3 regions of the Streptomyces sp. NPDC056479 genome follow, and region 3 is predicted to be linked to each of the others. Evidence: riboswitches for the same ligand, from Rfam matches in the RefSeq annotation. Region 3 holds a riboswitch; each other region holds the start of a gene.
What was found. Region 3 has a riboswitch for cobalamin ahead of ACFQ6S_RS13365 (ABC transporter substrate-binding protein). Riboswitches for the same ligand answer to the same signal wherever they lie in the genome.
Positions count from the first base shown of each region.

Region 1: it holds a riboswitch for cobalamin, as region 3 does, so the genes downstream of both, ACFQ6S_RS33405 (ribonucleoside-diphosphate reductase subunit alpha) here and ACFQ6S_RS13365 (ABC transporter substrate-binding protein) in region 3, are expected to answer to the same signal.
Region 2: it holds a riboswitch for cobalamin, as region 3 does, so the genes downstream of both, ACFQ6S_RS29245 (cobalamin biosynthesis protein) here and ACFQ6S_RS13365 (ABC transporter substrate-binding protein) in region 3, are expected to answer to the same signal.

Region 1 is NZ_JBHTRZ010000009.1:424,441-434,235, forward strand. Features, by position in the region: gene ACFQ6S_RS33385 (tetratricopeptide repeat protein) at 1-535, shown strand, start outside; gene def (peptide deformylase) at 610-1,260, shown strand; gene ACFQ6S_RS33395 (helix-turn-helix domain-containing protein) at 1,266-2,231, opposite strand; gene ACFQ6S_RS33400 (ribonucleotide-diphosphate reductase subunit beta) at 2,476-3,489, opposite strand; gene ACFQ6S_RS33405 (ribonucleoside-diphosphate reductase subunit alpha) at 3,489-5,876, opposite strand; cobalamin riboswitch at 6,001-6,175, opposite strand; gene ACFQ6S_RS33410 (GNAT family N-acetyltransferase) at 6,211-6,717, opposite strand; gene ACFQ6S_RS33415 (NACHT domain-containing protein) at 6,873-9,795, shown strand, end outside.
Region 2 is NZ_JBHTRZ010000008.1:57,983-67,777, reverse strand. Features, by position in the region: gene cobN (cobaltochelatase subunit CobN) at 1-1,875, opposite strand, end outside; gene ACFQ6S_RS29250 (cobyric acid synthase) at 1,872-3,383, opposite strand; gene ACFQ6S_RS29245 (cobalamin biosynthesis protein) at 3,380-4,324, opposite strand; cobalamin riboswitch at 4,425-4,567, opposite strand; gene ACFQ6S_RS29240 (hypothetical protein) at 4,685-4,906, opposite strand; gene ACFQ6S_RS29235 (anion permease) at 4,946-6,178, opposite strand; gene ACFQ6S_RS29230 (lysozyme) at 6,332-7,078, opposite strand; gene ACFQ6S_RS29225 (class II aldolase/adducin family protein) at 7,286-8,017, shown strand; gene ACFQ6S_RS29220 (alpha/beta hydrolase) at 8,266-9,393, shown strand; gene ACFQ6S_RS29215 (hypothetical protein) at 9,726-9,795, shown strand, end outside.
Region 3 is NZ_JBHTRZ010000003.1:398,422-408,216, forward strand. Features, by position in the region: gene ACFQ6S_RS13340 (inositol monophosphatase family protein) at 1-523, opposite strand, end outside; gene ACFQ6S_RS13345 (gamma-glutamyltransferase family protein) at 682-2,508, opposite strand; gene ACFQ6S_RS13350 ((2Fe-2S) ferredoxin domain-containing protein) at 2,576-2,974, opposite strand; gene ACFQ6S_RS13355 (ABC transporter ATP-binding protein) at 2,976-3,758, opposite strand; gene ACFQ6S_RS13360 (FecCD family ABC transporter permease) at 3,755-4,768, opposite strand; gene ACFQ6S_RS13365 (ABC transporter substrate-binding protein) at 4,765-5,814, opposite strand; cobalamin riboswitch at 5,869-6,047, opposite strand; gene ACFQ6S_RS13370 (short-chain fatty acyl-CoA regulator family protein) at 6,262-7,665, opposite strand; gene aceA (isocitrate lyase) at 8,043-9,326, shown strand; gene aceB (malate synthase A) at 9,419-9,795, shown strand, end outside.

The DNA of each region.
Region 1 (9,795 bases), on a different contig from region 3:
GCGGCTCGACCCCGCCCGTATCGAGGTGCTGTCGATTCCGCTGCCGTCGTCCGGGCGGCGCTGGGGCGAGGTCGTGCTCCACGACGGCGTGCCGCACGGCGAGCGGACCACGTCCGCCGGACATGCATACCCCGTCTTCGACGAGATCGAGCTGTGGGCGCCGTCGCCGGTGCCCACCTGGGTGGTCCTCCTGGAGGCCGCCACCGAGGCCGACCGGGACGCGCTGGAGCAGCTCGCCGCCGACGCCGGGTTCGCCGCGGAGGACTGGTCCTCGTCCGTGCGGCTGCTGTGCCGGATGTGCTCCGAGTCGCGGATGCCGTCCGACGAGGGCGACGGGGAGCACCTGGATCCGCACGACCACAGTGAGCCGGGTCACCCCGGTCCGCTGGGGCACCGGACCGACGGGCAGCTGTGGGTGCCGGAGCGGGAGTGCGGGGTGGCCGCGCCGGCCGCGCTGGTTCGGGGGTTGCTGGACGGGTGGGTTGCCGACAGCCCGGATTCTCGGGATTGGCGGGATCTCGAAGAGGTCTGCTGAGCGTTCGCCGTACCCTGTATCAGCGTCACACCCCCTTTTCTTCTTTTGTTTGTGCAGGAAGGCATACGTCGGTCATGGCCCAGCAGGACACCGAGCAGCAGCACGCGGGCGTGCTCCCCGTGGACGACGAGGGTTTCGTCGTCGACACCGAGGACACGGAGGAGCGCGAGAACGCCTGGCGTGAGCGCGGCACCTCGCGGCCGATCACCGTCGTCGGGAACCCGGTCCTGCACAAGGAGTGCAAGGACGTCACCGAGTTCGGCGCCGAGCTGGAGCAGCTGGTCGCGGACATGTTCGCCTCGCAGCACACCGCCGAGGGCGTGGGCCTGGCCGCCAACCAGATCGGCGTCGATCTGAAGGTCTTCGTCTACGACTGCCAGGACGACCAGGGCGAGCGGCACGTCGGCGTCGTCTGCAACCCGAAGCCGGTCGAGCTGCCCGCCGACCGGCGCCGGCTGGACGACAGCAACGAGGGCTGCCTCTCCGTGCCGACCGCGTACGCGCCGCTCGCCCGCCCCGACTACGCCGAGGTGACCGGGCAGGACGAGAAGGGCAACCCGATCAAGGTGCGCGGCACCGGGTACTTCGCCCGCTGCCTGCAGCACGAGACCGACCACCTGTACGGCTACCTCTACATCGACCGGCTCTCCAAGCGCGAGCGCAAGGACGCGCTGCGGCAGATGGCCGAGAGCGAGCCCCGCTACCCCGTGGTCGCCAACGACTGAGCCGGCTAGGCGGCGGTCGGACCCTGGAACGTCCTGCGGTAGGCGTTGGGGGTCGTCCCCAGCGCCCGTACGAACTGGTGGCGCAGCGCCGCCGCGGTGCCGAAGCCCGTTCGGCCCGCGATCGCGTCCACCGTCTCGTCCGAACCCTCCAGCAACTCCTGCGCCAGCAGAACCCGTTGGCGCAGGATCCAGCGGTAGGGAGTCGTGCCGGTCTCCTGCTGGAAGCGGCGGGCGAAGGTGCGCGGGGACATGTGCGCACGCTCGGCGAGCTGCTCGACGGTGAGGTCCTCGTCGAGGTGCCCCTCCATCCAGGCCAGTACCTCGCCGACCGTGTCGCAGTGGGAGCGGGGCAGCGGCCGCTCGATGTACTGGGCCTGCCCGCCGTCCCGGTGCGGCGGTACGACCATCCGCCGGGCGATCTTGTTGGCCACATCGGGCCCCTGTTCCTGCCGCACGATGTGCAGACAGGCGTCGATCCCCGCGGCGGTGCCGGCACTGGTGATCACCGGGCCCTCGTCGACGTAGAGCATGTCCGGCTCGACGATGGCCTTCGGGTTCTGCCGGGCCAGTTCCGCGGCGTGCCGCCAGTGCGCGCTGCAGCGCCGCCCGTCGAGCAGCCCGGCAGCGCCGAGCACAAAGACGCCGGAGCACACGCTGAGCACCCGCGCACCTCGGTCCACGGCCCTGACCAGGGCGTTCAGCAGCTCTGGCGGATAGACGCGGGTGGCGAAGTCATCCCCCGCCGGCACGACGATCAGATCGGCCTCCTCCAGCCGCTCCAGGCCGTGCGGCGTGGAGACGGTGAGGCCGCCGACATGGGTGCCCAGCGCCGGTCCCTCGGCCGAGGCGACGGCGAAATCGTAGGTGGGCAGCCCGTCGTCGCTGCGGTCGAGGCCGAACACCTCGCAGACGACGCCCAGTTCAAAGGGGTGCACACCGTCGAGGAGTACGGCGGCCACGTTTCTCAACATACTGCCAGTGTGCCTCACGGCTGGCAGTAAATCGAGGGTGTGCGGCAGTCCTGCCACTGTTCGTCATGAGTGTCCGGAGCGACAGTGGTGTCATGACTACAGAACAGACACAGACACTGCTCACCATGGTCTTCGTGCTCGGGATCTTCGTGCTCCTGGCCCTCCCGTCAGTGATCGGGATCGTGCACGACAGGCGCATCGACCGTCAGATCAGGGAGGCCCAGGGACGCAACGAGCCCGAGGCTCAGAAGTCCTCGTCCAGGTCGACGGTGCCCTCCACCGCCACCTGGTACGCCGAGGGACGCCGCTCGAAGAAGTTGGTGAGCTCCTGAACACCCTGCAGCTCCATGAAGGAGAAGGGGTTCTCGGAGCCGTACACCGGAGCGAAGCCGAGGCGCGTCAGGCGCTGATCGGCGACACACTCCAGGTACTGCCGCATCGACTCGGTGTTCATGCCCGGGAGGCCGTCACCGCACAGGTCGCGCCCGAACTGGAGCTCGGCCTCGACGGCCTCCCTCAGCATGTCGGTGACCTGCTGCTGGAGTTCGCCGTCGAAGAGCTCGGGCTCCTCCTTGCGGACGGTGTCGACGACGTCGAAGGCGAAGCTCATGTGCATCGTCTCGTCGCGGAACACCCAGTTGGTGCCGGTGGCCAGGCCGTGCAGCAGGCCGCGGCTGCGGAACCAGTAGACGTAGGCGAAGGCACCGTAGAAGAACAGGCCCTCGATGCACGCCGCGAAGCAGATCAGGTTGAGCAGGAAGCGACGCCGGTCGGCCTTGGTCTCCAGGCGGTCCAGCTTCTCGACCTCGTTGATCCACTTGAAGCAGAACTCGGCCTTCTCACGGATCGACGGGATGTTCTCGACGGCGTCGAAGGCCGCCGCCCGGTCCGCCGGGTCGGGCAGGTAGGTGTCGAGCAGCGTCAAGTAGAACTGGACGTGCACGGCCTCCTCGAAGAGCTGCCTGCTCAGGTACAGGCGCGCCTCGGGCGAGTTGATGTGCTTGTACAGCGTCAGCACCAGGTTGTTCGCCACGATCGAGTCGCCCGTCGCGAAGAACGCGACCAGCCGGCCGATCATGTGCTGCTCACCCTCGGACAGCTTCGCCAGGTCGGCGACGTCGGAGTGGAGGTCGACCTCCTCGACGGTCCAGGTGTTCTTGATGGCGTCCCGGTAGCGCTCGTAGAAGTCCGGGTAGCGCATGGGACGCAGGGTCAGTTCGAAGCCCGGGTCGAGCAGGTTGCTGTTACGGGTGGTCATTACTGGCAGGCCTCGCAGGACTCGGGGTTTTCCAGGGAGCAGGCGACGGCGTCGGGCTCGGCGACCTGCTGGACGGGGATGGTCTTCTCGGGCTGGGCGGACTGAGCCTGGGCGGCGCGGGCGATGCGGGTCGCCGGGCGCGAGCGCAGGTAGTACGTCGTCTTCAGGCCCGACTTCCAGGCGTACGCGTACATCGAGGAGAGCTTGCCGATGGTCGGCGTCTCCAGGAACAGGTTCAGGGACTGGGACTGGTCCAGGAACGGCGTCCGGTCGGCGGCCATGTCGATCAGGCCGCGCTGCGGGATCTCCCACGCCGTGCGGTACAGGGCCCGTACTTCGGCGGGGATCCAGGCGAAGTCCTGCACCGAGCCGTTCGCTTCGCGCAGCGCCTCACGGGTGCGGGCGTCCCAGACGCCGAGCGCCTTGAGCTCGTCGACCAGGTAGGAGTTGACCTGGAGGAACTCGCCGGACAGCGTCTCGCGCTTGAACAGGTTGGAGACCTGCGGCTCGATGCACTCGTAGACACCGGCGATGGAAGCGATGGTGGCGGTGGGCGCGATGGCGAGCAGCAGGGAGTTGCGCATACCGGTCGTGGCGATACGGCTGCGCAGGGCCGCCCAGCGCTCCGGCCAGGTCAGCTCGACGCCGTAGTGGTCGGGGTGCAGCACACCCTTGGCGGAACGGGTCTTCTCCCAGGCCGGCAGCGGACCGCTCCGCTCGGCGAGGTCGGCGGAGGCCTCGTACGCGGCGAGCATGATGCGCTCGGCGATACGGGTGGACAGGGCCTTCGCCTCGGCCGAGTCGAAGGGCAGCCGCAGCTTGAAGAAGACGTCCTGCAGGCCCATCGCACCCAGGCCCACCGGACGCCACTTGGCGTTGGAACGGCCCGCCTGCTCGGTCGGGTAGAAGTTGATGTCGACGACACGGTCGAGGAAGGTGACGGCCGTGCGGACGGTGGCGTCGAGCCGCTCCCAGTCGATGTCGCCGGTCGTCGTGTCGACGAACGAGCCGAGGTTGACGGACCCCAGGTTGCAGACGGCCGTCTCCCCGTCGTCCGTGACCTCCAGGATCTCCGTGCAGAGGTTGGAGGAGTGGACGACCTGGCCCGGCAGGGCGGTCTGGTTGGCGGTGCGGTTGGCGGCGTCCTTGAAGGTCATCCAACCGTTGCCGGTCTGCGCGAGGGTGCGCATCATGCGGCCGTACAGGTCACGGGCCGGGATGGTCTTCCGCGCGAGACCGCTCGCCTCCGCCTTGCGGTACGCCGCCTCGAACTCCTCGCCCCACAGGTCGACCAGCTCCGGCACGTCCGACGGCGAGAACAGCGACCACGGCTCATCGGCGTTGACCCGGCGCATGAACTCGTCCGGGATCCAGTGCGCGAGGTTGAGGTTGTGCGTACGCCGGGCGTCCTCACCGGTGTTGTCGCGCAGCTCCAGGAACTCCTCGATGTCGGAGTGCCAGGTCTCCAGGTAGACCGCGGCGGCACCCTTGCGCCGGCCGCCCTGGTTCACGGCGGCGACGGAGGCGTCGAGGGTCTTCAGGAACGGGACGATGCCGTTGGAGTGCCCGTTGGTGCCTCGGATCAGTGAACCGCGGCTGCGGATACGGGAGTACGCGATGCCGATGCCGCCGGCGTGCTTGGAGAGGCGGGCGACCTGGTGGTAGCGGTCGTAGATGGAGTCCAGCTCGTCGAGCGGGGAGTCGAGGAGGTAGCAGGACGACATCTGGGGGTGCCGGGTGCCGGAGTTGAAGAGCGTGGGGGAGGAGGGGAGGTAGTCGAGGCGACTCATGAGCCCGTAGAGCGCGGCGACTTCGTCCAGTGCCCGGGTGGTGTCGTCCTCGGCGAGACCGGCGGCGACACGCAGCATGAAGTGCTGGGGTGTCTCGATCACCTTGCGGGTGATGGGGTGCCGGAGCAGATAGCGGCTGTGCAGGGTGCGCAGGCCGAAATAGCCGAAGCGGTCGTCGGCGCCCGTGTCGATCAGCGCGTCGAGGCGGGCCGCGTGGATCCGCGCGAACTCGGCGGTCCGGTCGGCGATGAGCCCCTCGCGGTGGCCGACCACGACCGACTCGGTGAAGGACGTGACGCCCTGCGAGGCGGCCTCGGCGGCGATGGAGATGGTCAGCAGCCGGGCGGCCAGCCTGCTGTAGGCGGGGTCCTCGGAGATGAGACCGGCCGCCGCCTCGGTGGCCAGTTCGCGCAGCTCCGCCTCGTCCGCGCGGGCCGACCGGCCGCGCAGAGCGGCGGCGGCGACCCGGCCGGGGTCGGCGTCGGGGAGGTCGGCGGTCAGCTCGGCCAGGAGCCGCAGCAACGCGGTTCCCGGGGCGTCATCGTCGATCGGGACCGCTGAGACGGCTGAGGCCGGGTCTGCTGGCGCGATGGTCACGTGGGGGCTCTCCCTCGCTCGGCACGGGGGCCTTGCGGAGGGCAGGGGGCAGCACACGAGCGCACACGGCGTCGCGTCCACCGGCCCATTCCACGAGGCCCGGACGTCTGGGCGCACCGGCCGGGTGGCCGGGCGCGCTGTCGGCAGGTCCTCGGACTGACTCCTGTGCACGGGGTTCCTGGGTTCCTGGGGTTCCTGGGAACAGACATGCACAAGTACACCGTTGCGGGACAGTTCCGGATTCGCACCGGATTCCCCTGCGACGACAGCGAGGACGAGCATACATCTTGTGCTCGCCCGCCACGCCACCCCCAGATGTTGTGTCGCGGTGGTTTCAGAGCGTCAACTCATAGGTGAGGAGAGTGAGGTCGAGGACGTCCGGGAGCGGATTCCAGTCCCGATCGGGTGTGCGGACGAAGCCCAGGCGTTCGTAGATGCGATGCGCGCCGAGCATGGTCCGCTGGGTCGACAGCACGATCCGCACACAGCCCTCGGTGGCCCGGGCGCGGGAGACGCAGGCGCGGACGAGGGCCTCGCCGGCGCCGCGTCCGCGGGCGATGCCGTCGACGGCGAGCATCCGGATCTCGGCCTCGCCGGGCCGGGCTATGTCGGCCATGGGGCCGCCGCACGGCACGAAGGTCACCCCGCCCAGCAGCCGGTCGTCCTCGACGGCCACGAGCACCTCGGCGGCAGCCGCCCGCCCCGCCACGTCCTTGAGCTCCCCCAGGTACGAGTCGCTCTCACCGAAGTCGAGGAGGTCGTCCTGGAGGTAGGCCTGGGCGGTGATCTCGCCGAGCGCGTCGTACTCGCCGGGATGCACCTGCCGGATCACGATGTCCATGCGGTCGAGTCTGGCGGACGGGTCCCGGCGACGGCCTGGGTTTTTTATCGAGGGCCGCCGGGTTGCGGGCAGTTTTGGGAGTGCTTCCATGGAGGTAGGTGTCGACGCCCGCGGTCCCTTTCGTTTCGAGAGCCTGTCTCGGAAGGAGACGCACGATGACGAGGGTCGTCCGGCACCCGCCCGGCAAGGAGCGGCCGCGCAACGCGCCGATGGCGACACTTGCTCCGAGACGGGCGGGCAGTTGGGCCGGGCGGGGATTCGTGGGGCACTGGCACCGGCTGACGATCCGTCTGGAAGCCCGCCGTGGCACCACCCGCCCCAAGAAATGGCGCCGCTGGATCTCCTACACCAACGCCACCCGGGCCGTCTGGGTGGTGGCCGCGCTCGCGCTGCTCGCCTGGGCCGTGGAGGGCCTGTACATCGTGATCACGGGCACCACGACCGGCTTTGAGGAGTGGCGGCAGGACAGCGAGGGGTTCGAAGCCGTCATGCGCTTCGTCGGCCCGGTGCTCGCCGCGTCGATCGCCGCCACGCTCTTCCTGTTCTGGTGGTACCGGTGGACGAAGCGGCGCTATCTCGCGAAGGCACGGGACGACCCCCATGGACTGGTGGTCACCGCCGGCCCGGACGCCGCTGACATCGTGGGCCGGGAGGACATCGCCCAGGTCATCGCCGAACGGCTGCGGGAGCGCGACACCCGCCGGCCCTATCTGCTGGTCGGCGGCGTCGGCGTGGGCAAGACGGCCGTGCTGGTCCGGCTCACCGAACTGCTGGCCGAGCAGAACGCCGTGCCGGTGCCGATCCGGCTGCGGGACGCGACCGGCGACCTGAACTTCGAACGCATGGCCAGGCAGCGCTTCGCCGAGGAGGCGCCCCGGGGCATCCTCGCGCGCAGCAAGACCGACCGGGTCTGGCAGCAGCTGCTCGCCGACGACAAACCGGTCGTCATCGCCGACGGGCTGGAGGAGGCCCTTCTCGGCGACGGCCTCCAGCAGAACCGGGACAACATCATCCGGCGGGCCATCGAGCGCGCCCACGAGGAGAAACTGCCCCTCGTCATCGCCTCCCGGCCGCACAGCCCGCTGGAGAGCACCCCGGCCGCGATCGTGGAGCTGGAACCGCTCAGCGAGGAGGAGGCCCTGCGCTTCGTCCAGGCACATGTTCCGGAGGCCGACGAACGCCGCGTGGACTGGATCGTGGAGACGGCGGAGGTGACCGAATCGCCCGTCTATCTGCAGATAGCCCGCGAACTGCACCGACACGGAGCCCTGGAGCACGATCGTCCGGACAACGACCCGCAGCACATGAACACCCGCAGCCGCGACCGCGGCACGCTGCGGCTCTGGCTGCTGGAGACCTGGGACCAGGCACTGTGCGAGGGCCGGCTGCGCAAGGACGTCGCACTGAGCCGACGGGAGCGCCGCGACACCCTCGAAGTGGTCTCCGCGCTGGCCTGCGTGGGACTGCTCCAGGACAAGCTGGAGGTCGGCTTCGGGGAACTGCTCGACACCGACGTCCATCCCGGCCCGGCCAGGCGTGCGCAGGCCCGCGCCGAGCACCTGTGGAGCAGCGGACGCGGCTTCGACCGGTACGGCAGACGCGGCAACGTCTTCTCCGAGTGGCACCGGCAGCAGATCTGGGACGTGCTCTGCCGACGGCTCGGCCAGGAGGAGCGGAGGCGGCTGCGCCGGGGCAACATGGACCAGTGCCGTGCCGCCCTCGCCCGGATCGCGCGCAACGCCGACAAGCTGGGACTGGTGGAGGGCTTCGAACGCAAGGTCCGCTTCCCGCACAGCATCATCCAGGCCTACTTCGGCTACCGCGTCCTGAACGAACTGGGCGAGCGGGACACCGGAGAGCTCGTCGAGCAGGCGTTGCAGCCACCCGGCCCCAGTCGCGAACTGCTCATGTCCCTGGTGCTGTTGTCGCGCCGGCGGGCGGCGACGCTGCGGGCCCCGAGGGACGGTGTCCGGGCGGAGGCGAAGAAGGAGATCGAGGAACTGCTCCGCAAGTCGCCCGTGGGCGGCCACACCGTGGCCCACCGGCTCCGCACGGCCGCGCGCCGCCGTACCGAGGATCCCAAGGCCCTGGATCTGTACGCGGCGGCCGTGGAGATCGAGAGCGCGGAGGAGTCCCCGAGGCTGCTGGGCGGCATCGTCGACGAAGTGCGCAAGAGGTGGGCCGGTTTCAAGGGGGACCGGCGCACTCTCGACGACGCCAAACTGAGGCTGCTCAGGCAACTAGGGGCAGCGCTGCGCGGCGTCTCCGGCCGGATCGACACCACTCCGCTCTACGAGGACCTCGTCCAGATCGGCGTACGGGAACCCTCCTACTCCATCCGCCTGGCCGCGGCCCAGGAGTTCGGCACCGGCGGCAACGCGGCGTTTGCGGTGATCCGCGGATGGGTCGGGATTAACACCGACCCCGTGCGGGAGTACGACGACCGGCTCGGCGAGCTGACGGCGTGGAAGCGGCGGGAGTACGAGCGATGGGCCGAGCGCATGGCACGGGCGAGGGCCGCGGGCGCGCCCTCACGGGCCCGTTCCGAGCGCATCGGCCGGCTGCAGCAGGACCGGCGCGGTCTCAACCAGGAATACCGCAGGAGGCGGGTCGATCTGCTCCGGGAGTTCACGATGCGCGCCTGGATGATCCCCATGCTGCTGGGCTCCGTCGACGAGGCGCACCGTGACGAGGCCAGGGAACGCCTCACCAAGTGGCTGCGCCACCTCGACCCGAAGGCCACCGGCGGCGCCCCCGACCTGCCGCTCGCCCTGGAGGCCGCGCTGGCCCAGGGTTTCAAGTACGCGGCCAACCGGCGCATACGGCATCCGCAGGCCTACACCGGCGGTCGCGCCGACCTGATCCGGCAGGCGGAGACCGTGCTGCGGCAGTCCCGTTGCTGGTACGCGCAGCTCATGCTGCTCCAGGCGCTGTGCCTGTGGGAGCTCCCGGACGGCCTGGGCGTCCACGAGCCGGATGCACAGGCGACGAACGGGAAGGGCGATCGCGACGGCGCGCGTGGGCCGTACCCGGGGATGCGCGGGACGACCGCCGTACAGACCGTGAAGCGGTGGCTGT
Region 2 (9,795 bases), on a different contig from region 3:
GTCCGGCTGGTCGTCGACATGCAGGTCGTGGTGCAGCTCGGCCGCCTTCACCAGCGTCCAGATCTGCGCGCGCACGGCCGGCGCCTTCGTCGGGTCCAGGTCCGAGACCAGCGCGTACTCGTCGAGCAGCTGCTCCAGCTTGGCCAGGTCGCCGTAGGTGTCGGCGCGGGCCATCGGCGGCACGAGATGGTCGACGACGGTGGCGTGGCCGCGGCGCTTGGCCTGGGTGCCCTCGCCGGGGTCGTTGACGATGAACGGGTAGATCAGCGGCAGGTCCCCGAGGACGGCGTCCGGGGCGCAACCGCCGCTGAGCCCCAGCCCCTTGCCCGGCAGCCACTCCATCGTGCCGTGCTTGCCCATGTGGACGATCGCGTCCGCACCGAAGCTGTTCTCCAGCCAGCGGTAGGCCGCCATGTAGTGGTGCGACGGCGGCATGTCCGGGTCGTGGTAGATCGCGATCGGGTTCTCGCCGAAGCCGCGCGGCGGCTGGATCATCACGACGACGTTCCCGAACTGGAGAGAGGCCAGCACGATGTCGTCCCCGTCGACGTACAGCGAGCCCGGCGGCTCGCCCCACGCCTCGGTCATCGCGTCCCTCAGCTCCGGGTCGAGCTTGTCGAACCACGCCTGGTAGTCGGCGAGCGGCACCCGCGCGGGCGCCGACGCCAGCTGGTCCTCGGTCAGCCACTCGACGTCGTGTCCGCCCGCCTCGATGAGCCGGTGGATCAACTCGTCGCCGTTGTCGGGGTACTCGCTCACGCCGTACCCGGCCTGCTTGAGCGCGTCCAGCACCCGCACCGCTGAGGCGGGCGTGTCCAGGCCGACCGCGTTGCCGACGCGCGAGTGCTTGGTCGGGTAGGCGGTGAAGACGAGCGCGAGCCTCTTCTCGGCGTTCGCCTTGTGCTTCAACCGGGCGTGCCGTACGGCGATCCCGGCCACGCGCCCGGCCCGCTCCGGGTCGGCCACGTACACGGGCACCTCGTCCGGGCCCTGCTCCTTGAAGGAGAACGGGACGGTGATCAGGCGGCCGTCGAACTCCGGGATGGCGACCTGCATCGCCGCGTCCATCGGGGAGAGCGCGGCATCGGACTCGTCCCAGGCGCTCTTGGACGACGTCAGGCACAGACCCTGCAGCACGGGCACATCGAGCTCGGCCAGCCTGCCGATGTCCCACGCCTCCTCGTCGCCGCCCGCCGAGGCCTGCGAGGCGTGTGTGCCGCCCGCCGCGAGGACCGTGGCGACCAGGGCGTCGGCCCTGCCGAGGATCTCGTACAGCTCCTGATCCGCACCGCGCAGCGAACCGCAGTACACGGGAAGGGCGTTGGCACCGTGCGCCTCGACGCCGTCGCACAGGGTGTCCACGAAGGCGGTGTTGCCGCTGAGCTCATGGGCCCGGTAGAAGAGCACGCCCACGGTGGGACGGCCTTCCCGGACCGTACGGTCGCCGTGGACGCCGTACTCCGGCATCTTCTGCGGCTCGTCGAACCCCTCGCCGGTCAGCAGCACGGTGTCGGAGAGGAACCGGGCGAGCTCGGTGAGGTTGGCGGGCCCGCCCTCCACGAGGTACTTCAGCGCCTCGGCCACCACGCCGGCCGGGACGGACGACTCGGCCATCAGCTCCGCGTCCGGCACGGCCTCGCCGCCCAGCAGCACGGTCGGCACACCAGAGGCCTTCAGCTTCGCGAGCCCGTCCTCCCAGGCCCGCTTGCCGCCCAGCAGTCGGACGACGGCGATGTCCGCGCCGTCGAGCAGCGCGGGCAGCTCGCTCTCGACGTCCACGCGGGTCGGGTTGCCGATCCGGTAGTCGGCACCGGAGGCGGCGCGGGCCGCCAGCAGATCCGTGTCGGCGGTCGACAACAACAACACTGTGCTCATGCGGGCGCTCCCGGTGGAATGAAAGGCAGTCCTTGCGGCGCGCCCGACTCGATGAGCCGCCAGAGCGCGTCCGTGTCCGCGTGCTGTTCGATCAGATCGCCGAGCCGGTCGAGCTGCTCCTCGCGCAGCGCGGCGAACGACGTGTCCGGCGCCGGCACGAACCGGCGGCCCGCGGCGGCCGCCACCTCGCGCAGGAACGCCCGTCGGAAACCGTCCGACTCCAGTGAGCCGTGCCAGTGCGTGCCCCAGGTCTGGCCGACCCGGCAGCCGTCCAAGAAGGCTTCGCCTCCGGTCACTTCGGCGACCCCGTGATGGATCTCGTAGCCCTCGACGCGCTCGCCGAGGGCCTGGCCCACCGGCCGGGTGAGGGTCTTCTCCCGGGCGAACCGCACCCGGACGGGCAGCACCCCGAGCCCCTCGACCTGCCCGCGCCGGCTCTCGACGTCATCCTCGATGTGCTCGCCGAGGACCTGGAAGCCGCCGCAGATGCCGAGGATCGGCCGCCCTTCGGCAGCCCTGCGGACCAGGGCTCGCGCGAGCCCGCGCTCCCGCAGCCACTCCAGGGCGCGGACGGTTCCCCGGGTGCCGGGGACCACCACCAGATCCGCGTCGGCCAGCTCCTCCGGCCGGTCCACGAACCGCACGACGACGCCCGGTTCGGCGGCCAGGGCGTCGACGTCGGTGAAGTTGGACATGAGCGGGATCGCACAGACGGCGACCCGCAGCACGTCCTCGCCGAGGGGCGGGGCGACATTGGATTCCCGGACGGTCCCGCGCAGGGACACCCGCAGCCCGTCCTCCTCGTCGATCCCGAGCCCGTGCCGGAAGGGCAGAACGCCGTACGTGTGCCGCCCGGTGAGTCCGTGCAGCATGTCGAGGCCGGGTTCGAGGAGCGTGACGTCGCCGCGGAACTTGTTGACGAGGAACCCCGCGATGAGCTCCTGGTCCTCCGGGGACAGCAGCGCGACGGTGCCGAAGAAGGAGGCGAAGACGCCGCCGCGGTCGATGTCGCCGACGACGAGGACCGGGAGCCCGGCGTTGCGGGCGATGCCCATGTTGACGATGTCGGTCCGGCGCAGATTGATCTCCGCCGGAGAGCCGGCCCCCTCACAGATCACCGCGTCATACGTGCCCCGCAACTCGGCGAGACAGTCCAGCACGGTCCCGAGCAGCTTCTGCTGCCGCCCGCCGTGATACCCGCGTGCGCTCAGCTCGCCCACCGGCTTGCCCAGCAGCACGACCTGACTGCTCTGCTCGCCACCGGGCTTGAGCAGCACGGGATTCATCAGCGCGGTCGGCTCGACGCGACAGGCCTGGGCCTGCATGGCCTGCGCCCGCCCGATCTCGGCACCCTCCTGGGTGACGAAGGAGTTGAGGGACATGTTCTGCGCCTTGAACGGCGCGACCTTCACCCCCTGCCGCACCAGCCAACGGCAGATCCCGGCGGTGACGACGCTCTTGCCCGCGTCGGAGGTGGTGCCGGCGACGAGGAGACCACCGCCCGTCATGATGCACGCCCTTTCCTCAGGAGCCGCGCGCCGGCGCACACACCGAGCGCGAGCCAGCTCACGCGCCGCGAGAGACGTACGGCACGCTCGATGTCCGTGGCCCGAACGGCCCGTCCGGCCTCGCCGTTGAGTACCGGCCGATGCTCGACCCGCCCGCCGTACGACAGGGTGCCGCCGAGCCGAACCCCGAGCGCCCCCGCGAACGAGGCCTCGACCGGCCCGGCGTTGGGGCTCGGGTGCTGGGCGGCGTCGGCGCGCCAGGCCCGTACCGCTCCACGAGGGTCGCCTCCCGCGACGGCGGCGAGTACGGCGGTCAGCCGTGCCCCCGGCCAGCCGGCCAGGTCGTCGAGCCGGGCCGAAGCCCACCCGTAGCGGCGGTACTTGGGCGACTTGTGTCCGACCATGGCGTCGAGCGTGTTCACGGCCCGGAACCCGAGCAGCCCGGGAACCCCGCCGACGGCGCCCCACACCAGAGCCCCCACCACGGCGTCGGAGGTGTTCTCGGCGACGGACTCCACGACCGCCCGCGCGATCCCGTCCGCGTCCAGCGCCTTGGGATCCCGTCCGCACAGATGCGGCAGCCGCGCACGCGCCCCGTCGACATCCCCCGCTTCCAGGGCGCGCCCGATGAACCGGGCCTCCCGGACCAGTGAAGTCCCCCCGACGACCGCCCAGGTGGCGGCGCCGGTCAGCGCGACGGAGGCGGCGGGAGAGGTACGTACGACACGCGCGGCGAGCGCTCCGGCGGCGACGGCGCCACCGGCGCACACGGCGGTGTGCACCGCACCCCACGCGCGGTCGTCGCGCCACAACAGGCTTTCCACGGCGGCGGCGGCCCGCCCGAACGCGGCGACCGGATGCCCCCGGCGAGGATCGCCGAGCAGCAGATCACCGAGAAGTCCGGCGGCGGCGCCGTACGCGAAGACGCGATCGGCTCGCATCGGGGTCAGCCGACCGTGGGGTCACACGTGGGTCTGATACTGCGTGTCGATCGGCAGGCGGGCATCGCGTCATGTCCTCACTCAGGGTGTCCACGCCCTGGTTCGACGAGACCGGCGGTGAGAGTTCCTGGCTCCCGGGGCTTTCTACCCCGGTGACAGTGGCGGGACCGCGCCGGAATCACACCGGCTTCCTCTTCTGCCGCCGTACTTGGCCCCGGCAGTCCACCACGGGGTTGGAAGGGGCGTCAACTTGCCGTTGACCTGCGACGGGAGAGTGTGCGAAGGCCCACACAGCGGAGAGGTGCGGGACGGTCGTCCGTCCCGCACCTCGGGTGTTTCAGGTGATGCTCGCGCTGTGCGTCAGGCCACGATCAGATAGATCCCGTACGCCACCGCCGCCGCGCACGCGGCGAAGCACGCGTAGGCACCGGTGACCGCGAGAGCGGCCGAGCCGCCCTGGGCCGAGGCCTTCTCCTGGCGGGACAGGCCGACGATGCCGAGGGTGAACAGGCCCACCAGGGCCACCGTGACCACGAGGCTGACGCCGAAGACGGAGCCGAGGGCCGCCCAGTCGATCTTCATGCTTCTTCTTTCTTGGGTAGCTGAGTAACTGGGTGGTCGTCAGACGGAGGCCTGCGAGGGCGCCGCCTCGGCGGACGGGGCCGGGATCGTGGCCGTCAGGTCCTCGGGCGCCGGGCCCGCCGGGGGCGGGGTCACGGCGGCGATGGCCGTGGTGACCACGCCGGGCGACTCGTCCGCCTCGTTGACGTTCGTGTGGTCGACGACCTCGCGGCGGGAGAGCTTCCAGATCGCGGCGCTGGAGGAGATCAGGAAGACGGCGACCACGGCCGTGCCCCAGGCGCCGAAGCCCGTGACGTACTCCGCGAGCGCGCCGACCAGGGCGGCGGCCGGGAGGGTCAGACCCCACGCGACGAACATCCGGGTGGCCGTCGACCAGCGGACGACACCGCCCTTGCGGCCGAGGCCGGCGCCCATCACCGAACCGGAGACGGAGTGCGTGGTGGACAGGGAGAAGCCGAGGTGGGAGGAGGCCAGGATGACCGTGGCCGCGCTGGTCTGGGCGGCGAAGCCCTGCTGCGGCTGAAGGTCGGTCAGGCCCTTGCCCATGGTGCGGATGATGCGCCAGCCGCCGAGGTACGTGCCGAGCGCGATGGCCAGACCCGCGGAGAGGATGACCCACAGGGGCGGGTCGGAGTCGGGGGCGACGGCGCCGCCGGCGACCAGGGCGAGGGTGATGATGCCCATGGTCTTCTGCGCGTCGTTGGTGCCGTGGGCGAGGGAGACCAGGCCGGCGGAGGCGATCTGCCCGGTGCGGTAGCCCTTGGCGGCGGCCTTGCCGTCGGCCTTCTTGCCGAGGGTGTAGGTCAGGCGGGTGGCCAGCAGCGCGGCGATGCCCGCGACCAGCGGGGCGGCGATCGCCGGGATCAGCACCTTGGTGACGAGCGCGTCACCGTGGACGGCGCCGACTCCGGCCGAGGCGATGGTGGCGCCGATCAGGCCGCCCATGAGGGCGTGGGAGGAGCTGGACGGCAGGCCCACGAGCCAGGTCAGCAGGTTCCAGAGGATCGCGCCGACCAGCGCGGCGAATATGACCTCGGGACGTATGCCGGTCTCGTCGACGAGACCTTTGGAGATCGTGTTGGCGACCTCCACGGAGAGGAAGGCGCCGACAAGGTTCAGCACGGCGGACATGGCCACCGCGACCTTGGGCTTGAGCGCACCGGTCGAGATGGTCGTGGCCATCGCGTTGGCGGTGTCGTGGAAACCGTTCGTGAAATCGAACGCGAGTGCGGTTACCACCACAATCGCGAGGATCAGCGAGAAGTTTTCCATTTACCCAGGCAATCGTTCGAGGTCATTGGCCGGACGAACGTAAGTAACCTGGATGAACGAAAGGTGAACTGGGGTGGGCCGCACGGTGTCCGGGAGCGCCGGAAGAGGAGACCTTCGGTCTGCCGGTCGCCGCACGGCCCAGGCGCCGCCGGGCTAGTAGCCGCGAGCGAACTTCCTCAGCTGGGTCATGGAGCCGTTGAAGAGATTTTGATCACCCGGCAGGCTGCCGCCGTTGTCGTACTGCCAGAAGGTCCAGAACTGCCATCCGGCCGGCATCGAGCCCGCGGTCGAGGAGTTGTAGCGCGCTATCCACAGGGCGTGGTTCGAGGCGAACGCGCGGCTGGCGCCGGTGCAGTTGTTCCACCAGTGGGTGGTCGTGTAGATCACCGGCCGGCGGCCGGTCAGCCGCTTCACCTCGTTGCTGAAGGACTGGATCCAGCCGACCATCTTGGTCTTGCTCAGTCCGTAGCACTTGTGCTTGCTGTACGGGTTGTACTCGATGTCGAGGGCGGGCGGCAGGGTCCAGCCGTCCGACCGCCAGCCGCCGCCGTTGCGCACGAAGAACGCGGCCTGGGTCCGGCCGGACGACTTGTCCGGCAGCGCGAAGTGGTAGGCGCCGCGGACCAGGCCCGCGTTGCGGGAGCCGGAGTACTGCTGGCCGAAGTAGGGGTTGCGGTAGGTGTGGGACTCGGTCGCCTTGACGTAGACGAACTTGGCGCCCTTGGCCTTGGAGCTCTGCCAGTTGACGTTCTTCTGGTGGGACGAGACGTCATGGCCCTTGGGCTTGCTCGCCGCGGCGGCCGGGATCTCGGCGAGGGCGGTTCCGCTGAGGGTCAGGGCCGCCACGGATATCGCTATGAGGCGGGAGCGGTGACGGGACGGTTTGCGATCACGGGCCATATTTCCCCCCGGAATGGCGACGTGCACGACAAATCAGGCAGACAGTACTGGAAGATCGTTGAATGCTGATCGATCTCCGGCCAAGCCTGGGGCGAGGGTTGTATGCCCCGTTATGCGACCTTCCCGAGTGGGGCCTTCCGCCCTAAAGTGCGCGGCCCGGCCGCGAGTTGACGCGGCGTGCGGGGCCCGGCTGGCAGGATCGCGGACATGGCTGAGGAGCGGCAGGACCGGCGGGGCGCGAGGGATGCGCGGGAGGGCTCACAGGAAGTGGGGGAGCCGTGGGGTAGGAGTGCGCGGCCCGAGGAGGCGGAGGCCTGGGAGGCCCTCGTGGCGACGGCTCGGCGCACGGTGACCGAGGGGCTGGTCGTCGGGACGTCCGGGAACGTCTCGGTGCGGGTCGGGGACACGGTGCTGGTCACGCCGTCGGGGGTGCCGTACGACCGGCTGACTCCGGATGACCTGACGGGCGTCGGCCTGGACGGTGAGCAGGTGCTGGGGACGCTCGTGCCGACCAGTGAGCTGCCCATGCATCTGGCGATCTACCGTGCCACGGACGCGGAGGCGGTCGTCCATACGCACGCGGTCCACGCGACGGCGGTCTCGGCCCTCGTCCCCGAGCTCCCGCTGATCCACTACATGGCCGCGGCCCTCGGCGGACCGGTCCGGGTTGCCCCATATGCGACCTACGGCACCCAGGAGTTGGCCGAGAACATGCTCCGTGCCCTCACCGACCGCACCGCCTGCCTCCTCCAGAACCACGGCACGATCGCCCACGGCACGACCCTGGACCAGGCCTATGACCGCACGGCCCAGCTGGAGTGGATGTGCCGCGTGTGGCTGACGGCGTCGTCGGTCCCGGGGCTTGCGCCTTCGTTGTTGTCGGAGGAGCAGGTGGCGGAGGTGGGGGAGCGGTTGCGGGGGTATGGACAGCGGGGGTGAGGGGGTGCTGTTTCAGCCTGTCCGGCGTTTGAGGACGAGGCCCGTTCAGGGCCGAAGCGGGGGTCCTGGGGCGGCAGCCCCCAGCAGGGCCCGCCCCGACGCCGCGCCCCCTCCTGGCGGCAGCCCCCAGCAGGGCCCGCGCCCCGACGCCGCGCCCCCTCCAGCCCACGGCAGTGAACCCGCAGTGAGCTTCACTCGAAGTCGCCCTCCCACTGGCCGCGACCCCCGTCCGCCCGGACACTGGAATGGTGCGCACTGTCAAAGCGACGGCCGCCGCCGTCACCGTGGCCCTGGCCGCCGGCGCCGCGAGCGTCGCCGCCGGGCGGTTCGCCAGTGGGGCCGCGCTGACGGCTCCCCCGGGCAGGCCCCTGCCCACCGAACCCCGGCTCACCGTGCACGCCACGGCCGCCGGCCAGATCGCGCTCACCCGCGCCCTCGCCTCCCTGCGCCCCGGCACCTACGGACTCTCCGGTGACGGCTCGCACGCGGTCGTCGGCCCCGTCCTGACCGCGGCGAATCACTCCGCCGACACCGTCGTACGCCGCCTGGAACGCGTCACCCACGGCACCCTCGAGCCCGGCGACAGCGTCTGGCTCACCCCGAACGTGTACGTCGGCAACCCCAGCGCGGCCCTCGGCCTCGACCACGCCGACATCGACATCCCCGGCGAACTCGGCTCCCTGCCCGCATGGTTCGTCCCCGGCGCACGCGAGACCTGGGTCATCGCGGTGCACGGCCTCGGCACCACCCGCGAGCACGCCATGAACGTCATGGGGTTCCTCAGCGGCCGTCACTTCCCGGTCCTCGCCCTCGCCTACCGCGGCGATCTCGGCGCACCCCGCTCGCCGGACGGCCTGAACCACCTCGGCGAGACCGAGTGGCGCGACCTGGACGCGGCGATGCGCTACGCCATGCGGTACGGCGCCAAGCAGCTCGTCCTGCTCGGCTGGTCCACCGGCGCGACGATGGCGCTGCGCGCCGCCGCGCACTCGGGGCTGCGCGACCGGGTCTCCGGCCTGGTCCTGGACTCCCCGGTCCTCAGCTGGGAGACCACCCTGCGCGCCCTCGCCACGGCCCGCCACACACCGAGCGCGCTCCTGCCGCTCGCCGTCCGCGCGGCACAGGGCCGCACCGGCCTGAACGCCGGCCGCACCCCGGACCCCGATGCCTTCGACCACCTCACGGTGCCGACCCTGATCTTCCACGGCCCCGGCGACAGGGTGGCCCCCTGGACCCTCTCCCGCCGCCTGGCCGACACCCGCCCCAACCTGGTGAACCTGCAGACGGTCGAACACGCCCCCCACGCGGCCATGTGGAACGCCGACCCCGAGGCGTACGAGGAATCCCTGCGCCGCTTCATGACCCCCCTCATGTGACCCACGGGCCCGTCGGGGCCCGCACCCCGTCCCGCACCGGTCCCGCAGATTCCGTTTAAGCCCGTACCACTGGCCAGTTATCGGCCCTCAGCCGCTCGCGGGACCCCGTGCGTTGGCCATCCCCGTCGCCCCTCGTGACATTCCGTTTGGGTTTTCGGACCGTCAACCGGAAGACTGCACCCGTGACGTCCCGTATCCCGCGCGACTCCAGGCTTCGACTCGTCCGCCCGCGACCCCTGGCCGCCGCCCCCAGAGCTGTGAACCAGCGGCGCCCACGCCGCCCCGCGCCCCGCCCCCCGGAGGGCACACCGGCCCGGTCCGAGCTGGCCAGAATGGCTCGCTCCGGTCTGGCCGCCGCGGCCCGCGTCGCCCACTGGGCCGACGCCTCGCTGGGCCCCGGTC
Region 3 (9,795 bases):
AGGTGGCGATTTCGAGGTCGCGACCGGGCTCCGGCGCACCGGAGATCAGCCGCTCGCCGTCGAGGAAGGCGCCCTGGCCCCGTATCGCCGTGGCCAGTTGGTCGCGGGCGGGGGCGTAGGTCCAGGAGGCGAGGAGCACGCCGCGCTGAGCGAGCGCGACCAGCGTGCAGAAGCCGTCGTCCCCGTTGACGAACTGCCGGGTGCCGTCGACGGGGTCGACGATCCAGACCGGGGCGTCGCCGCACACCGCCTCGTAGGTCGCCGGGTCGGCGTGCACCGCTTCCTCGCCGACCACGACCGAGCCGGGCAGGAGCGCGCCGAGTGCCTCGGTGAGGTACTTCTCGGCGAGCCGGTCGGCGTCGGTCACCAGGTCGTGCGGTCCGCTCTTCTGGTCGACCTCGTGCTCGGCGAGCTGCCGGAAACGAGGCATGACCTCGGCCGCTGCCGCCCTGCGGACCGCTTCCGCCACGTCGGCGGAGTGCTGTGCGAGAAACTCTTCGATGGTTTCGTTGGTTCGGATCACGTGTCAATAAGAACATGCCCCACTGACAATCCCCGCCCGCCAGGTGGCTGCCGGATGGCATCGGCGTGAACTCCAGGGGTGCGAATCGGCAGGTCAGAGGCATGTTCTCAGCGCCGTACTCAGGGGCGGTGCTCAGGGGCGGTGCTCAGTGCCGGTCCTCAGCGCCCCACCGCGTACCCCTGCATCCCCCGCGGATTCGCCGCCGCCGAGAGGACCCCGGTGTCCGGGTCCCTCGCCACCGCGCACAGCCTGCCCTCCGACCACGCGTCACCGACGGTCACCTCATGACCACGCCGCCTCAGCTCGTCCACCACCGCGGCGTGCGTCCGGGACTCCACGGTCACGCTCCCCGGTCGCATCCCGCGCGGATGGAAGGAACCGGGGAAGCTGTCGTTGTGCCAGTTCGGGGCGTCGATCGCGCCCTGGAGGTCGAGGCCGCCGCGGACCCGCTCGCGCAGGGCGACCGCGAGGAGGAAGTGCAGCTGCCACTGGTCCTGCTGGTCCCCGCCGGGCGTGCCGAAGGCCATGACGGGCACTCCGTCGCGCAGCGCGATCGAGGGGGTGAGCGTCGTCCGCGGGCGCCGTCCCGGTGTCAGGGAGTTCGGCAGGCCCGCTTCCAGCCAGGTCATCTGGAGCCGGGTGCCGAGCGGGAAGCCCAGCTCGGGCACGACGGGGTTGGACTGCAGCCAGCCGCCGCTGGGGGTGGCCGCGATCATGTTGCCCCAGCGGTCGACGATGTCGAGATGGCAGGTGTCGCCCCGGGTGCCGCCGTCGGCGGAGACCTCGGGCTCCCCCGGCACCGGGGACGTCGGCGGCCTGGCGACCGTGGGCTCCCCCGCGCCCAGCGCGTCGAAGCCCGGCTCCTCGGTGGCCGCCCCGCGCGCGTGCGCGCTCAGCCGCGGGGTGCGCCCGCCCGGACTGCCGGGCCGCAGATCGTGGGACGCCTTGTCGCCGACCAGCTCCCGCCGGGCCGCGTTGTACCCGTCCGACAGCAGGTCGGCCAGCGGTACCTCGGCCGCGTCGCCGTACCAGGCCTCCCGGTCGGCCATGGCCAGCTTGCAGCCCTCGACCAGCAGATGGACGTACTCGGCGGACCCGTACCGCGGCAGCTCGTGCGGGAGCAGCGCGAGCTGCTGGAGGAGGACCGGGCCCTGGCTCCAGGGGCCGGCCTTGCACACGGTCCAGCCGTTCCAGTCGTACGTCGCCGGCGCCTCGTAGCTCGCGGACCAGTCGGCGAGGTCGGCGGCCGTGAGCGTGCCGGAGTGCCGCCGGCCGCTGGTGTCCGTCGTCGGGCGCCCGGCCTGCCGTACGAGGGCCTCGGCGATGAAGCCGGACCGCCACACCTCCCGCGCCGCCTCGATCTGCGCGACCCGGTCCCCGGCCCCCGAGACCTCGGCGAGCAGTCGCTTCCAGGTGGCGGCGAGGGCGGGGTTGCGCAGCAGTTCGCCGGGCCGGGGCGGCTCCCCGTCCGGCAGATACACCTCGGCCGACGAGGTCCACTCCGTCTCGAACAGCTCCCGCACGGTCTCGACGGTCTCGCCGACCCGCTCCACGGGCGCGTGTCCGTGCTCGGCGTACCCGATGGCGTACTCCAGCACCTCGGCGAGCGTCCTGGTCCCGTGGTCCCGCAGCAGAAGCATCCAGGCGTCGAAGGCACCGGGCACGGCGGCGGCCAGCGGCCCCGTCCCCGGCACCAGCTCCAGTCCGAGCTCCCGGTAGTGAGCGACGGTCGCCCCGCGCGGCGCGACCCCCTGCCCGCACACGACCCGCACCTCGCCGCCCGCCGGGGCGATGAGGATCGGCACCTCACCGGCCGGACCGTTGAGGTGCGGCTCGACCACATGCAGCACGAACGCGCCCGCCACGGCGGCGTCGTAGGCATTGCCGCCGCGCTCCAGCACCGCCATCGCGGACTGCGAGGCGAGCCAGTGGGTGGAGGACACCATGCCGAAGGTGCCCTGGAGGGTGGGACGGGTGGTGAACATCGGGTCGGTCACCTCGCTGTCGGCGCGGATCGGTCCATCCGATCTTCCTGTCCCACCTGTTCGGGCTTCAACCTTCCGGCTGGGACACGGCCGTGGGGTCCGGCTTCGCCGTGCTCCGCCGGGGCGGGGTGAAGGTGTAGAGGTCGAGCACGTCGGGGCAGGGTGCGACGCCGGGCCCGCCTGCCCGGACCCAGTCGACGATGTCCTCGGTCGCGTCGGGGTCGTTGACGAGGCCGAGCCAGACGGGACGGGCGCCCGCGGCGCGGCCTGCGGCGGAGGGCTGGACGACGATGACGTTGGCGTGTTCGCACACGTCGAGGCAGTCGGAGATGCGCACGGGCACGTTCTCGGCGAGCCGCGCGGACTGCTGGGCGTGATCGACTCCGGGCACCTTCGGCGTCCCGCAGCAGCAGTCCCGGCACACGACGACCCGGCTGGGCACCGGCTGTTTCGGGGGTGTCTGCACGTCAGTGCCTCTCCACGGGAGCGGTCGGCCGCAGGAAACGGATCACCGGGTGGCCGGGGTCGTCGGTGACCTCGGCGCGGACGCCGTAGACCTGCTCGATGAGGGCGGGGGTGAGGACCTCGGCCGGGGTGCCCTCGGTGACCGCGCGGCCCTCGCGCAGCACGAGCAGGCGGTCGCAGTACATCGCGGCGAGGTTGAGGTCGTGCAGGGCGATCACGGTGGTGACCGGGAGGTCCGCGACGAGGTCCAGCAGGTCGAGTTGGTGCTGGATGTCGAGGTGGTTGGTCGGTTCGTCGAGGAGGAGTTCGCGGGGTTCCTGGGCGAGCGCACGGGCGATCTGGGTGCGCTGGCGTTCTCCTCCGGAGAGGGTGTGCCAGGACTGGCCGGCCCGGGCGGTCAGTCCGGTGCGTTCCAGTGCCGCGGCCACCGTCTCGGCGTCGTCCGCCGTGGCCGGGGTCCAGGCGCGGCGGTGCGGGATGCGGCCGAGGGCCACGACGTCCCGGACGGTCAGTTCGGTCTGGGTGTCGGCGTGCTGTTCGACGGTGGCGACGCGCCGGGCGGTGGCACGGCGGCCGACCTCGGTGAGCGGGCGTCCGTCCAGGGTGACGACTCCGGCGGTGGGCGCGAGGACTCCGGCGAGGAGCCTCAACAGCGTCGACTTTCCGGACCCGTTGGGGCCGAGCAGGCCGACGGTCTCGCCGGGGCGCAGGGTGAGGGTGACACCGTCGACGATGACCTGGCCGGCGATGCGGCGTACGACACCCTGGGCGTGCAGGCTGGTCACGCCTTCCTCCGTCCCCGGTAGAGCACCGCCACGAACGCCGGCACGCCGATGAGGGACGTGACCACGCCCACCGGGACCTCCTGGGGGTCGAGGACGGTGCGGGCGGCGGTGTCCACCCACACCAGGAAGACGGCTCCGGTCAGCGCCGTGACCGGCAGCAGGCGGGCGTGGCCGGCGCCGGTGAGGGCGCGGGTGACATGTGGCAGGACCAGACCGACGAAGCCGATCGCGCCGGCACAGCTGACCAGGGCGGCCGTGAGCAGCGCGGTCGCGCAGAGCAGGACCAGGCGGGTGCGGGCGACCCGGACGCCGAGTCCGGCGGCGGCGTCGTCACCGAAGGCGAAGGCGTCCAGGGTGCGGGCGTGACCGAGGCAGACGGCGAGGACGACGGCCAGTACGGCGGTGCAGAGCAGCACCTGCCCCCAGTCGGCGCCGGAGAGCGAGCCCAGCAGCCAGAACAGCACGCCCCGGGTGGTCTCGGCGTCGGCCGAGGTCAGCACGATGAACGAGGTCAGTGCGGAGAACAGCTGCATGGCCGCCACCCCGGACAGCACGACCCGGTCCGTGCTGCCGCCGAGGACGTGGCTGAGCAGCAGCACCATCGCGAAGGAGAGCAGGGCGCCGAGGAAGGCGCCCGCCGACAGCGACACCACTCCTCCGCCGACGCCCAGCACGACGACGGCGACGGCTCCCGTGGACGCGCCGGAGGACACCCCGAGCACGAACGGATCGGCCAGCGGATTGCGCAGCAGCCACTGCATCACCGCCCCGCACACCGCGAGCCCGGCGCCGCACACGGCGGCGAGCAGGGTGCGCGGCATCCGCAGGTTCCACACGATGCCGTCCCGCAGCGGCGCCAACGCGCTCTCGCCGAGGCCGAGATGGGCGGCGACGGCGGCCCACACGTCCCCCGTGGAGATGTCGGCGGGCCCGATCGTCACCGCGACGGCGACCGACGCGAGCAGCGCGGCCAGCCCGCCGCCGGTCAACAGCAGCGTACGGACGCTCACTTGGCGCGTCCGTCGAGCGCGAAGTCGCGCAGTCCCGCGGCGACCTGCTCGATCCCTTCGACCGTGCGGATGGACGGGTTCATCGCCTGCCCGCTCAGCAGGACGTACCGCCTCTTCTTCACCGCGGTCAGACTGCGGGTGGCGGGGTTGGTCTCCAGGAAACGGATCTTGGCAGCGGCGGTCTCCGCGGTCTGCTGCTTGCGCGTGAGGTCGCCGATCACGATGACGTCGGGGTCACGGTCGGCGACGGTCTCCCAGTTGATCTGGGGCCACTCGTCGTGGGTGTCGGAGAAGGAGTTCTGCGCACCGACGGCCCGGGTGATGGCACCGGGCGCGCCGCAGCAGCCGGCGAGATAGGGCGACTGGGAGTTGGCGAACCAGTACATGAGGGAGACGCCGGAGGCGTCCAGCCCGTCGGTGGCCTTGCGCACCCGCTCCTTCAGCCCGGCGACGAGCTTCTCGCCGCGCGCGTCGACGCCGAACGCGCGGGCCAGGTCGCGGATCTCGCCGTACACGGCATCGAGGGTGAGCGGCTCGCTGCGCGATCCGTCGCCCCCGCTGTCGTTGTCCTTGCCCGCCGCGCAGTCGGAGGGCGAGACATACGTCGGCACTCCGAGCTTCTCGAACCGCTCGCGGGTGGCGACGCCGCCCTTGCCGAGGGTGGAGACGAACGAGGCGGTGACGAAGTCGGGTTCGGCGTCGAGGACTTTCTCGAAGGAGGGGTTGTCGTCGGCCAGGCGCGGCACGGACGCGTTGGCCTTCTCCAGGCCCTTCATCACCGGGTCCGTCCAGGTCGCCGTACCCGCGACACGGTCGGCGAGGCCGAGGGAGAGCAGGATCTCCGTGGTGCCCTGGTTGAGGGAGACGACGCGCTGCGGGGCCGCCTTCAGGGTGACCTCGTGCCCGCAGTTGTCGATGGTGCGGGGGTATCCCGCGCCGGCGGGCTTCGCGGTGTCCGCGCCGGAACCGCCGCCGCAGGCGGTGAGCAGGAGGACGGGAGCCAGCAGCAGGGCGGCTGGACGGAGGGCTGAGCGGAGCACGGGCATGCCTCGGGTGTCGGGGCTCGTACGCGGAGCCTGGCCTACGGACGTCCTCCCCGCCGGGCGGCGTGGAGTGCCAGCAGGTCTTCGGACTCGGGTTCGTCCGGACGGGGCGCCTTCCCGGTCTCCCAGTGGCGTGCTGTGCCCCGCCCGTCCCCCTCACCGCTGCGCGTCAGTTCCGGATTCGCACCGGATTCCCTGGCCTCGGATGTGGCTCGACTGGCCCGACGAGGCTATCAAGTCCGTAGGCCGCGTCCGCAGAGTCCCGCCTGCCCCGCGACGCCTGACACGCTCCCCCAGAGAGGGGACCCCCACCCGCCGCACCGGACGACGCCCAAGTACGTCCAGCACGAGGGCTCCCGCCCGGCACGCCGAGAGCACGCTCCCCCATCGCCGCCGCGGGGCCCGCCCTCCGGGCGGACGACGGGACTCTGCGGACACGGCCTAGGCCGGTCAGCTCGTGCGATCGGTCACGGGGTACGGCACGAACGTGCTGGTGTTCTGATCGATCCGCAGGGTCTGTCCGAGGGGCGGCGCGGCCCGCTGGGGGCAGTCGAGGCGTTCGCAGACGCGGCAGCCCATGCCGATCGGGGTGGCGGCGAAGGGGCTGGTGAGGTCGAGGCCGTCGGAGTAGACGAGACGGTGCGCGTGGCGGATCTCGCAGCCCAGCCCGATGGCGAACGTCTTGCCGGGCTCGCCCCAGCCGCCACGGTGCCGGGTGACCGCGCGGGCGGTCCACAAGTACCGCTGCCCGTCCGGCATTTCGGCGATCTGCACAAGGATCCGGCCGGGCGCGGCGAAGGCCTCGTAGACGTTCCACAGCGGACAGGTGCCGCCGGCCCGGGAGAAGTGGAACCCGGTCGCGGACTGCCGCTTGGACATGTTGCCGGCGCGGTCGACCCGGACGAAGGAGAAGGGCACGCCGCGCAGCCGGGGGCGCTGGAGGGTGCTCAGCCGGTGGCTGACGGTCTCGTAGCCGAGGCCGTAGCGGTCGGTGAGGCGCTCGATGTCGTAGCGGACCTCCTCGGCCGCCGTGTGGAAGGCGGTGTACGGCAACACCAGCGCGGCGGCGAAGTAGTTGGCGACGCCGATGCGGGCCAGGGTGCGGGCGGGCGAGTCGGCCGGGAAGTCCTCGGCGGCCTGCCGGTCCAGTTCGCTGCCGTGTTCCAGCAGGGCGAGCTGCGTCGCCATACGGAACGCGCGCTGGCCGGGGCGCAGCCGGGTCGAGAGGTGGAGGGTGCGGGTCGGTTCGTCGTAGTGGTGCAGATGGTCGCCGGAGCCGGTGGACAGGCGGATTCCGTGGGCGTCGGTGAGGCGTGCGGTCAGGGCCCGGAGGATCTCACCGGGCCGGATGCCGATCTCCTCGGCCAGTTGCTCGGCGGCGACGTCGGTGTCGTGGAGGTAGTTCTGGCGGCGGTAGAAGAAGTCGCGGATCTCCTCGTGCGGTGAGCGCGGCCCGGCGTCGGCGCTGTCGCGGCCGTCGGCCCCCGCGAGCCGCTCGGACAGCTGCTGGTTGCGGCGGCCCAGGTCGAGCAGGACCCGGGCGACCGCGGGCATCCGTGCGGCGAGTTCGGCGAGGTCGGACGGGGAGACCCGGGCGGCGGCGATCTCACCCGTCAGCGCCTCGCGCAGGTCGGCCACCAGTCGGGCGGTGTCGCGCTCGGAGAAGAAGCCCGGGTCGACGCCGAAGGTCTCGGTGAGCCGGAGCAGAACGGGCACGGTGAGCGGGCGGGAGTCATGCTCCATCTGGTTGAGATAGCTCGGCGAGATGGCCAGGACGCGGGCGAGTTCGGCCTGGCTCATCCGGCGCTCCTCGCGCAGCCGCCGCAGCCGCGCGCCCGCGTAGGTCTTGCTCACCTGCGCTCCTGTCGGATCCGGGACGGGATCCGGTCAGCGTATGCGAACCCGCGCCGCTCGCACCCTTCGCAAGATTGGCAATCGGCGGCGAGAAGATTCGCAGAACTTGGCATTCGTCCACCATTGATGGCACCCAGTGCCAGTGCCAGAGTTCCAGTGCGGCCCGCCGGACCCGGCAGACACCGCCCGGAACCGGGGCGCGACTCACGCCCTGACGTCGGAGATCCCGGCATCGGCGAGGTCCTGCATCGGCAGCATTGCTCAGCTTCGCCCCTGGCGACGGCGGGCCGCGTTTCACCCCTACGACACGCAGTGCCAACCCAGTCGCTCCCAGTGGGGGGTTGGCAGACACAACAACCGAGGAGACGGTGACAGTCATGGCAGAGGCGAGGACGCAGGCGGCCGACGAGCTCGCGCGGCGCTGGGCGAACGACCCCAGGTGGCGGGGCGTCGAGCGCACCTACGGCGCCGAGGACGTCGTACGGCTCTCCGGCAGCGTCCGCGAGGAGCACACCCTGGCCCGGCGCGGCGCCGAGCGGCTGTGGCGCCAACTGCACGAGCGGGACTACGTCCACGCGCTGGGCGCGCTCACCGGCGGCCAGGCCGTGCAGCAGGTCAAGGCGGGCCTCCAGGCGATCTACCTGTCCGGCTGGCAGGTCGCCGCCGACGCCAACCAGGCCGGGCACACCTACCCGGACCAGAGCCTGTACCCGGCCAACTCCGTGCCCCAGGTGGTCCGTCGGATCAACAACGCCCTGCTGCGCGCAGACCAGATCGCCACCGCCGAGGACGCGGGCGACACCACGGACTGGCTCGCACCGATCGTCGCCGACGCGGAAGCCGGCTTCGGCGGCCCGTTGAACGCCTTCGAACTGACCAAGGCGATGATCGCGGCGGGGGCCGCCGGCATCCACTACGAGGACCAGCTGGCCTCCGAGAAGAAGTGCGGCCACCTCGGCGGCAAGGTGCTGGTGCCGACCGCGCAGCACATCCGCACCCTCAACGCGGCACGGCTCGCGGCCGATATCGCCGATGTGCCGACGCTGATCGTCGCCCGCACGGATGCGCTGGCCGCCAACCTGCTGACCAGCGATGTCGATGAGCGTGACGCCGAGTTCGTGACCGGGGAGCGCACGGCGGAGGGCTTCTACCGGGTGCGGGGCGGCATGGCGCCGGTGATCGCACGCGGGCTGGCGTACGCGCCGTACGCCGATCTGATCTGGGTGGAGACCGGTACGCCGGATCTCGCGCAGGCCCGGGAGTTCGCCGAGGCGATCCACGCCCGGTACCCGGATCAGATGCTGGCGTACAACTGCTCGCCGTCCTTCAACTGGAAGGCGGCGCTGGACGACGACCAGATCGCCAAGTTCCAGCGGGAGTTGGGGGCAATGGGGTATCGGTTCCAGTTCATCACGCTGGCCGGGTTCCACTCGCTGAACCACGGGATGTTCGATCTTGCGCGGGGTTATGCCGAGCACGGGATGACGGCGTATGTGGACCTTCAGGAGCGGGAGTTCGCTGCGCTGGCGCAGGGGTTCACTGCGGTCAGGCATCAACGGGAGGTCGGTACGGGGTACTTCGACCTGGTGTCCACGGCGGTGAATCCTGCGTCCTCCACGACTGCGCTGGCCGGTTCCACGGAGGAAGAGCAGTTCCACTAGGTCCGGTTGTCGTCCGCGGGTGCGTGGGGGCTGGTCGCGCGGTTCCCCGCGCCCCTTGAGGACGTGTCCTCGCCTTCAGTCAGGAGAAACCGTTGTCCACTACTGCGCTCAACCACCGTGTCCGTGTTCTCGGCGCCCCCGGTCACCGGCACAACGAGATCGTCACGCCCGCCGCCCTGGATTTCCTGGGCCACCTCGCCGCCGCCTTCGGTGAGCGTCGCCAAGATCTGATGAAGGAGCGCCGGCGTCAGGCTCTGCGCCTGGCGAGCGGCTCTGTGCTCGACTTCCCCATGGTCACTTCCGCCGTGCGCGCCGATCCGACCTGGCGTGTGGCGCCGCCCGCCCCCGGGCTGACCGACCGGCGCGTGGAGATCACCGGCCCGCCCGACCGCCGTATGGCCGTCAACGCGCTCAACTCCGGGGCCCAGGTGTGGATGGCGGACTTCGAGGACGCCACCTCCCCGACCTG